Regions from separate parts of the Mesorhizobium sp. WSM4887 genome, predicted to be linked through region 1. Evidence: predicted binding sites of a transcription regulator. Region 1 holds the regulator's gene; each other region holds the start of a gene.

Region 1 (3,276 bases):
AAGTGGTTGGCCCGAGCTTTCAGATGTCGTTCGCGGCAACCGCCGCCCTTGTCGGCGCCTATGCCGGCTGGTCCGACTACCGCGCCGGCAAGGTGAGAGCGCCGCCGGCAAAGCGTTCGTTCCTGCGGTTCATGTCGCACAAACTGGCAGTCGGAGCAGGTGGCGCCGCGATGACGTCGATCATTGCCGGAAGTGCCACGGCGCTGTTTGCCATCTGGCATTTCCAGCGCGTCTCGCCGCTTAGCCTGCTGGCCAATCTCGCGATCATGCCGATCGTCACGATCGTGATGTTTCTCGCCGTCGCCAGCGCGGTCATGATGCCGTTCGGCTTCGACGGGCCCTTCCTCTATTTGATGGGCAAGGGCCTGGCGGCGATGATCGCGATCTCGGCGTGGATTTCGGAGTGGTCGCCGGTCGATGCCGTGGGCCTGATCTCGATCCATTCGGTGCTGCTGGCGACGATCGCGCTCGTCATCGCCACGATGGCGACTACGTGGCTCAGGCTGGCCGCGATTCCTTTCGCTGCCGCGGCCGTCATGATGATCCCGCAGGTGCGCACGCCCGACCTGCTGATCTCGGAGGACGCGCATCTGGTGGCGATGCCGATCGGCGGCGGCGAACTCGCCATCAATCGTGCCCGCTCGAACGAGTTCACCACCGATAACTGGAAACGCGCGCTCAAGGCCGAAACGATCGTGCCGCCGGAGACATTCGCCAAGGGCACGCTGGACATAGCCGATCCCGTCGACCTGCCGCCTGGATCGCCCTTTTACTGCACGGGCGATCTCTGCATTGGCCGGCATCCATCAGGCGCGATCGTCGCGCTCGCCGAAAAACGCGAAGCTGCCCGGCCTGCCTGCGACTTCGCAGACCTCATCGTCATCAACGACGCCACGGCCTACAATCCCTGCCGCGATCCGCGTGTCCTCGTTGTCACCAAGCGGCAGCTCGCGCGCGACGGCAGTGCCGCCGTCTTCTTCGATCCGCAATCGGCGACGGCGCGAGCAACCATTCAATACGCCGTCGAAAAACCGTACCGCCCTTGGCACGAACAGCGGCGCTACTCGCGTGAGGCGAGGGGGTTGGCGCCTTACAAGAAGCCCGAGAAGCCGAAAGCCAAGCCGCAGCCCCTCAGTAGCGGCGGATGAGCCCGACGAGCTTGCCCTGAACCTTGACGCGATCGGGACCGAAGATGCGCGTCTCATAGGCCGGATTGGCAGCCTCGAGCGCGATGGAGGCGCCCTTGCGGCGGAAGCGCTTCAGCGTCGCCTCCTCGTCATCGACCAGCGCCACGACGATCTCCCCGGGGCTCGCAGTGCTGGCGTTGCGGATGATGACCGTGTCGCCGTCGAAGATGCCGGCCTCGATCATCGAATCGCCTTTGACCTCGAGCGCGTAGTGCTCGCCGCCCGCGATCATGTCCGGCGGCACTGTGATCGAATGCGTCTGGTGCTGGATGGCGTCGATCGGCACGCCGGCGGCAATGCGACCCATCACCGGGATGGAGACGGCTGAAACGGCGTCGTCGTCATTGCTGGGCGTCGGCGTGCGGGCGGGCGCCGCGGGTTTGATCTGGCGGCCGAGATTGCCTTGGCCGCCCTGGATGACGCTCGGCGAGAATTTCTTCGCCGCATTGAGGCCGGGCGCGATCGAGTCAGGTAGGCGCAGCACTTCAAGAGCACGCGCCCGGTTCGGAAGCCGGCGAATGAAACCGCGCTCCTCCAGCGCCGTGATCAGGCGGTGGATGCCCGATTTCGAGGCAAGGTCGAGCGCTTCCTTCATCTCATCGAAAGACGGCGGAATGCCGCTTTCCTTGAGCCGTTCATGGATGAACATCAGCAGTTCATGTTGTTTGCGCGTCAGCATGGCGGCCCCCATGGGTTCTGAAACCAGAATCAGAAAAACAAACCCAGAACAAACACTATCTGTTCCAGTTGTGTTCCGCAACCGTTTAAAGTTTAGTGAATGTGTTGACGTTTTGTTCAGCGTAACATCAGAACGGTGCATTCCTCGCCGGCTTCAGCCGCCGGTGCGAAGGGTTGGCGCACGATCAGGCCATTGGCATCGGCGAGCATCCTCAACATCGAGGAATCCTGGATGCCGAACGGTGTTGCGATCAACCCCCCCGCATCTTCGCGGACCACGGCGCGGACATAGTCCTGCCTGAGATCGTTGGCGTGCATTGCGACGCCTAACCGGGCCGTGCGGATTTCCTGACGGCAGGACCGGCCGCCCAGCCGCGCCAGAAGCGGCTTCAGGAACAGCTGCGAGCAGACCAGGCTTGCGACCGGATTGCCGGGCAGGCCGATGCAGCGAATGTCGCCGAGCCGGCCAAACATCAGCGGCTTGCCGGGACGCATGGCGATCTTCCAGAAGTCGAGCTGCATGCCTTCGCCGGTCAGCACGTCATGGATCAAGTCGTGGTCGCCGACGGAGGCGCCGCCAAGCGTGACGATGACGTCGGCGCCGGCCTTGACCGCCTTCTTGACCAGGGCCGCGATCGCGTCCTTGCGGTCGGCGGCAATGCCGAGGTCGAGCGCGCGCGCGCCGACCGACTGGGCCGTAGCTGTGACGCCACAGGTATTCGACGAGATGATCTGGTCGGGGCCGAGCGCGCTGCCCGGCGGCAGCAATTCATCGCCGGTGGCGATGATGGCGAGCAGCGGCTGCCGCACCACGTTGAGACTCGGATGGTTGGCCGATGCCGCCAGCGAAAGCGCCGCCGGATCGAGCTGGCGGCCTTTTTCGAGGAGCAGGTCGCCCTCGCAGAAGTCGAGGCCGCGGCGACGGACGTTTCGTCCCTCCACGGTCGGCTCGGTCACTTCGATGCCGCCGCCGCCGAGATCGCGGACATTCTCCTGGATAACGATGGTATCGGCGCCTTCGGGGAGCGGCGCGCCGGTGAAGATGCGCACGGCCTCGCCCTTGCCGACAGAGCCGGTGAAGCCACGCCCGGCGGGCGCCATGCCGATCACGGAGAGCCGCGCCGGCGCCGAGGCTACGTCGGCGGCCCGCACGGCATAGCCGTCCATCGCCGACGCATTGAAGGGCGGCTGGGTGCGCAGAGCCACCACGGGGTCGGCCAGCACCCGGCCGGACGCGTCGGCCAGCGGCACGCTTTCGCCTGGCAGCGCGGTCGCGCCGTCCAACAGGCGTTGGAGCGCCTCGGCGACCGGAAGCAAAGCCATGCTAAGGACCTACCTTGTAGTCGCCCGACTTGCCGCCGGTTTTCTCGACCAGCCTGATGCCGGAAATCGCCATGGCGCGGTCCGCTGC
Region 2 (3,276 bases), on a different contig from region 1:
GCGGGCCTTCCGTACGAAGTTACATCAAAACAGAGGGTTAGCGGATCGCAATCCGGGCGCAAAACTCTGCCTCCCGAGTTGCCTTAGCCGCCGGCCTTCGCGGCCGGCATCATCTTCACAGCAGCATCAACTGCTCGCCGACGCCGGAGCCTGCGACGAACTGGTCGGTCCGAAGCTGCCGCCGCTCGGCATTGAGGCCGAGCCGCTTGGCGGCGATCTCGAAGCGCCGGCCGATCTGCCAGGCATAGGGTCCGGCGCCCTTCATGCGCTTGCCCCATTCCGAATCGTAGTCCTTGCCGTCGCGCATCGAGCGGATCAGCGACATCACATGCCGGTAGCGATCCGGATAATGGCGCAACAGCCAGTCCTTGAAGATCGGCGCCACCTCGAGCGGCAGACGCAGCACGACATAGCCTGCCTCCCTGGCGCCGGCGGCGCGCGCCGAATCGAGGATGCGCTCCATCTCCGGATCGGTGAGGCCGGGAATGATCGGCGCCACCATCACCGAGGCGGGGACGCGGGCATCCGAAAGCTGCCTTATCGCTTCCAGCCGCTTTGTCGGCGTCGAGGCGCGCGGCTCCATGGTTCTCGCCAGCATGCGGTCGAGCGTCGTCACCGACAGCGCCACCTTGGCGAGCCCGCGCTCGGCCATGCGCGACAGGATGTCGATATCGCGCGTCACCAGTGCCGACTTGGTGACGATGCCGACCGGATGGCCACGCGCCTCCAGCACCTCCAGGATCTCGCGCATGATGCGGTATTGCTTTTCGATCGGCTGATAGGGATCGGTGTTGGTGCCGATGGCGATGGTGCGCGGCTGGTAGCCGGGCTTCGACAATTCCCTGTCCAGCATTCGCGCCGCATCGGGCTTGGCAAAGAGCTTCGATTCGAAATCGAGCCCCGGCGACAGGCCCATGAAGGAATGCGTCGGCCTGGCAAAGCAGTAGACGCAGCCATGCTCGCAGCCGCGATAGGGATTGATCGAACGATCGAAGGAAATGTCCGGCGACTCGTTGCGCGTGATGATGGTGCGCGGCTTCTCGACCTGCACCTCCGTCTTGAACGGCGGCAGTTCCTCCAGCGAGTTCCAGCCATCGTCGAACACATGCCGGCTGACCGGCTCGAAGCGGCCGGACGGATTGATGCCCGCGGAGCGTCCGCGATTGCGGTCCGGCCGCACGCGCATGCCGCTCTGGTCTATCATTGCATTTGCCATCTCGGCTCTGCCTGCTCCGAAAGCGGCAATGTCGGCGCGCACGATCTGTTCCATTTTCGCCCTCTCCCAGGGACTGTGGGCAGGCTGTCGAATCGCTCTGTTCATGAAACTATTCCTATTTTGCCAATGAGAACAAAGCAAGAACTTTCTCGTTCAGAAAGCGCAACTGGCGCAGCGCCGCGCTTTCCGCTATTCGGCTAAAATGCTCAGCGTCCTTATCGAAACCAGGAACGACGAAGAAGGCCTTGCCCGCACGCTGGCCTCGCTGATCGGCGGCGCGGTCGAGGGCGTGGTGCGCGACGTCATCGTCTGCGACACCGGCTCGACCGACCAGACGCATCGCGTCGCCGAGCATGCCGGCTGCCACCTTGTCGCCGGCGGCATCGCAACAGGCATCGGCCAGGCCAAGGGCGACTGGCTGCTGCTTCTGGAACCCGGCGCCCGGCTCGCCGAAGGCTGGATCGACGAGGTCGTCGCTCACACGGCGAAACAGACGATGCCGGCGCGTTTTTCACGCGCCCGCGGCAATCGCACGCCGTTTCTGGTCCGGGTTTTTTCGGGCAACCGGGCTCTGGAGGAAGGGCTTGTCATCAGCAAGCGCCAGGCCACGGTGCTGGCGAAAAGCGCCCGCAGCGCCGAAGCCCTGGCGCGCGGCCTCGCCACCAGAAGGCTGATTGCCGAAATCTGGGTGGCGCCGCCGAAGTGAGCGCATGCCCTCCTTCTCTCCAGAAGGCGAAAAGAGAGAAAAAGGCCGCGAACTTTGCCGGCCCATACTATTGTGCATTGCACAAAAACCTGCAGTGGATTAGCATCTGCTTGAAGCGGGACAATCGGGATTGGGTGACGATGAAGCGGCAGACGGCTGGCGCTTCGTCGGACGCCATGCATACGAGGAACCCGATGAACCTTGGTACTCCAGACAATTCAGGCGCGGCCAGCCTGGAGGCGATCGCTCGTAATGGCAGCCTGTTCAGGCGCATCGCCGTGCGCATCCCGACCTATCTGAAAGATCTACGCGAAAATCCGGCCTGGCTGCCGATGTTCGTGCTGGCGCGCACCATGCCGGGGCGCCGCATGCACTGGCTAGGCGCCAGACGCGTTCGCCCGCTCGACAATGCGGGAGAGACGATGTTTGCCGGCGTCGATCGCGAGGCGGTGGTCGCGGCGCTTCGCTCCGATGGACTGTTTTCGGGGTTCACGCTGCCGTCGGCGATCCATGAGGAGATCGCCGTTTTTGCGCAACGCACGCCCTGTTTCGGCAATTTCGACCGCCGTCTCGAATTCATGCCGGGCGACCATGCCGAGGCGGAGAAGCGTTTCGGCCGCTCGCTGCTCAGCGGGCATTATTTCGAACGCATTCTCGATTGCCCGGCGGCGCTTGCCATCCAGCGGGATCCGCTGCTCCTCGAGGTCGCGCAGCACTATCTCGGCGGCCAGGCGAAACTGATCACGACGCGCGTGTGGTGGAGCTTTCCGACCGGCAAGGCCTCGGATGCCGACAAGAATCTCGCCTCGCTCGGCAAATACCATTTCGATCTCGACGATTGGCGGATGCTGAAATTCTTCTTCTATCTGGTGCCGGTCGACGCCGGCACCGGCCCGCATGTCTATGTCCGCGGCAGCCACAGGCGCCGCGCGCTCAAGCACCAGCTCACGCTTCTGGTCGGCCACCCCGCGGAAGACGTGCTGGACGTCTACGGTCCGGAAAGCTCTGTGACGCTGACGGGCGAGGCGGGCCTCGGCTTCGTCGAGGATCCGTTCGGCTTCCATATGGGAACGGTGCCGGCGCATACGCCGCGGCTGATGATGGAAATCGGCTTCGGCGTCTCGCGGCCGTCGCGCCGCCGCTTCCACGGCGAGCCGGTCATCCGCTGAGCCGGACGGGGCCGCTACTCCGGCTTGCCGCGGCGCCTGAGGTGCTCGTCCAGCCGCGGCATGATCTCGACGAAGTTGCAGGGCATGTGCCGGTAGTCAAGCTGCGCCTTGATGATGCCGTCCCAAGCATCCTTGCACGCGCCGGGCGAGCCCGGCAGCACGAAGATAAAGGTGGCGTTGACGAC
Region 3 (3,276 bases), 730 kb from region 1:
GTGTCTTCAGTTCGATCCGGCACGCCAGCTGATCGAACATGGTGATGCCCCACATGTCGGCGCCGGTCAGCGGCTTCGGGTTGAACGACAGGTCGGACGACGGCTGCGTCGGCGAGGTATGGTCGCCTTCGATCGCTCCGCCCGGTGCCGGCACTTCCTTCACCGGAATGATCGGTTCGCCAGTGCGCCGATCGAGCACATAGAGATCGCCCTGCTTGGTCGGCCCTACCAGTGCCTGCACCACGCCGCTCCCCGTCGTAATGTCGACCAGCGTCGGCTGCGCCGGCACGTCCATGTCCCACAGGTCGTGATGCACGGTCTGGCGCACCCAGCGCAACTGTCCGGTGTTGAGGTCGAGCGCGGTGATCGAGGAGGAGAATTTTTCGACATTGGCGCTGCGGCCCATGCCGAGCTGGTCGGGCGTCTGGTTGCCGAGCGGCAGGTAGAGCAGGCCAAGCTTCTCGTCGGCGCTCGCCGTTGACCACATGTTGGGCGAGTTGTTGGTGTAGTTCTGCCCCGCCGGCAGCGGCGTCGTCTGATCCGGTTTGCCGGAATCCCAATTCCACAACAGCGCGCCGGTGCCCGCGTCATAGGCGCGGATGACGCCCGACGGCTCCTCGGTCGAATAATTGTCGTTGACCGCGCCCCCAACGATGATCTTGCCGGCGAGGATCAGCGGCGCCGAGGTCGAATAGTAGTAGCCCGACTTCGGAAAGGGCATGTTGGCCATCAGGTTCAGCGTGCCGCCTTCCGCGAAGGACGGACAAACTTGCCCGTTCGCGGCATCGAGGGCGATCAGCCGGGCGTCCGAAGTCGGCAGGTAGATGCGTGCCGCGCAGGGCTGGCCCGCCGCGATCTTCGCATCGGCGTAATAGGAAACACCGCGGCAGGTCTGGTGCTGGCGGTTGGGATCGAGCTTGATCTTCGGGTCGTAGCGCCATTTCTCCTTGCCGGTCGCGGCATCGATGGCGATGGCGAAATTGTGGGGCGTGCAGATGTAGAGCGCATCACCGACCTTGAGTGGCGTCACCTGATAGGTCGTCTCACCGATGTCGTCGGGACCCTTCATGTCGCCGGTACGATAGGTCCAGGCCGGCTGCAGCTTGGCGACATTGTCCGGCGTGATCTGAGCGAGCGGCGAGTAACGCTGGCCGAACGGCGTGCGGCCGTAGAAATGCCATTCGCCCGCCGGCATGTCGCCGCCGAGATTGGCCGTCGGCGTCACCTTATCGGTGTTGAGCGTGCCGCCGATGTCCTTCGGATCGGCGGTCATCGAATAGCCGGCCACTGCAAGCGATGCGAGCACCGCCAGGATGAGCGGAGCGCGTCCGTCCGGACCGGTGAATCCCCGCCTGGCCCATGGCGTCAGCAGCCAGAGCGCGATGAGAACGATGATGCCGCCGCGCGGGCCGAGCTGCCACCAATCAAAGCCGGTTTCCCACACCGCCCAGCACAGCGAGGCGAGCACGATCGCGGCATAGAGCCAGAGCCCTGTCGATCTGCGGCGGAAAACGAGCCAGGCGGTGATCAGGAAGGCCAGTCCGGCAATCAGGTAGTACCAGCTGCCACCCAACGTCACCAGCCAGATGCCGCCGCCGCCGAGGACCAGGCCGATAAGCAAAAGGACGAGGGAGGTGATGGTGACAGCCAAGACGATACTCCTTCGACTGTTGCGCCGTGCGGCGCCTGTGAGGCAACGGCTTGCCGTCCCTGCCCTGCTGGCAGCTTTCTCTCGCAAGTTGCGCCTGTCAAGCCGGCCCCGAACAGGAACAACTAGAACAAAACGGAGACACTTCTGGCCTTTCGCTGCCGAATCACTACATTCGGGGGCGATGTCCGGCTTTTCGGAAGACATGCCCTTTTTTGACGAACCGAATGCGCGGCCCGCCGCCCCATCCGGCCTTGCCGCGCGCGCCATGGCCGCACGCAACGCGCAGAACCGTGCGCCCGATTATCTGAACGGCCTCAATCCCGAACAGCGGCTCGCTGTTGAAACGACCGAAGGCCCGGTTCTGGTGCTGGCCGGCGCCGGCACCGGCAAGACGCGGGTGCTCACCACGCGAATCGCCCACATCCTTGCCACCGGCAGGGCCTTCCCCTCGCAGATTCTCGCCGTCACCTTCACCAACAAGGCCGCGCGCGAGATGAAGCAGCGCATCGGCTTGCTGATCGGCGAGCAGAATGTCGAGGGCATGCCCTGGCTCGGCACCTTCCACTCGATCGGCGTCAAGCTGCTGCGCCGGCATGCCGAGCTTGCCGGATTGAAATCCGATTTCACCATCCTCGATACCGATGACGTGGTGCGGCTGATCAAGCAGCTGATCCAGGCCGAAAATCTGGACGACAAGCGCTGGCCGGCCAAGACCTTCGCGCAGATGATCGACAACTGGAAGAACAAGGGCCTTGGCCCCGACGAGATTCCGGAAGGCGACGCGCGCAGCTTCGGCAACGGCAAGGGGCGCCAGCTCTACAAGGCCTATCAGGAACGGCTGCAGACGCTGAATTCCTGCGACTTCGGCGATCTCCTCTATCACCCGATCCGCATCTTCCGCGCCTATCCGGACGTGCTGAAGGACTATCACCGCAAGTTCAAATACATCCTGGTCGACGAGTACCAGGACACCAACACCGCGCAATACATGTGGCTGCGCTTGTTGGCGCAGAGGCCGCAATACTCCCCCCTTGAGGGGGAGGTGTCCGCGAAGCGGACGGAGGGGGTCGCCGCGGAAGGCGCCGCCCAGTCATCAGGCGCCGGAGCGTCGAGCACTGCCGCGAGGACCCCTCCCGACCGGGCTTCACCCGGCCACCCTCCCCTCAAGGGGGAGGGAAACCGGCGTCAATCCACTGTCAACATTTGCTGCGTCGGCGACGACGACCAGTCGATCTATGGCTGGCGCGGCGCCGAGGTCGACAATATCCTGCGCTTCGACAAGGATTTTCCGGGCGCCACCATCATCAGGCTGGAGCGCAACTACCGCTCCACCGCGCATATACTGGGTGCGGCTTCGCATCTTATCGCCCACAATGAGGGCCGCTTCGGCAAGACGCTGTTCACCGACCGCAACGACCCCGAGGACGACAAGGTGCATGTCCATGCCGCCTGGGATTCGGAGGAAGAGGCGCGCGCCATCGGCGAGGCGATCGAGGCCTACCAGCGGCAAAAGCACAACCTCAACGATATGGCGATCCTGGTGCGCGCGTCCTTCCAGATGCGCGCCTTCGAAGACCGCTTCATCACGCTCGGCTTGAGCTACCGCGTCATCGGCGGTCCGCGCT

Evidence for each region. The regulator LexA, encoded in region 1, represses DNA repair genes until DNA is damaged. The targets are predictions, from matches to a motif close to TGTTCNNNNTGTGTTCNG.
Region 2: P9230_RS28980 (PA0069 family radical SAM protein) is a predicted target of LexA. The motif match lies at 1,345-1,362, and genes of this name have one in related genera.
Region 3: P9230_RS03990 (UvrD-helicase domain-containing protein) is a predicted target of LexA. The motif match lies at 1,775-1,792, and genes of this name have one in related genera.

Annotation. Positions count from the first base shown of each region.
Region 1 is NZ_JARTVP010000001.1:88,493-91,768, reverse strand. It holds gene P9230_RS00400 (ComEC/Rec2 family competence protein) at 1-1,148, shown strand, start outside; gene lexA (transcriptional repressor LexA) at 1,132-1,866, opposite strand; gene glp (gephyrin-like molybdotransferase Glp) at 1,983-3,188, opposite strand; gene moaC (cyclic pyranopterin monophosphate synthase MoaC) at 3,190-3,276, opposite strand, start outside.
Region 2 is NZ_JARTVP010000014.1:11,150-14,425, forward strand. It holds gene P9230_RS28980 (PA0069 family radical SAM protein) at 116-1,270, opposite strand; gene P9230_RS28985 (glycosyltransferase) at 1,419-1,922, shown strand; gene P9230_RS28990 (hypothetical protein) at 2,117-3,091, shown strand; gene moaB (molybdenum cofactor biosynthesis protein B) at 3,106-3,276, opposite strand, start outside.
Region 3 is NZ_JARTVP010000001.1:819,660-822,935, forward strand. It holds gene P9230_RS03985 (glucose/quinate/shikimate family membrane-bound PQQ-dependent dehydrogenase) at 1-1,651, opposite strand, end outside; gene P9230_RS03990 (UvrD-helicase domain-containing protein) at 1,833-3,276, shown strand, end outside.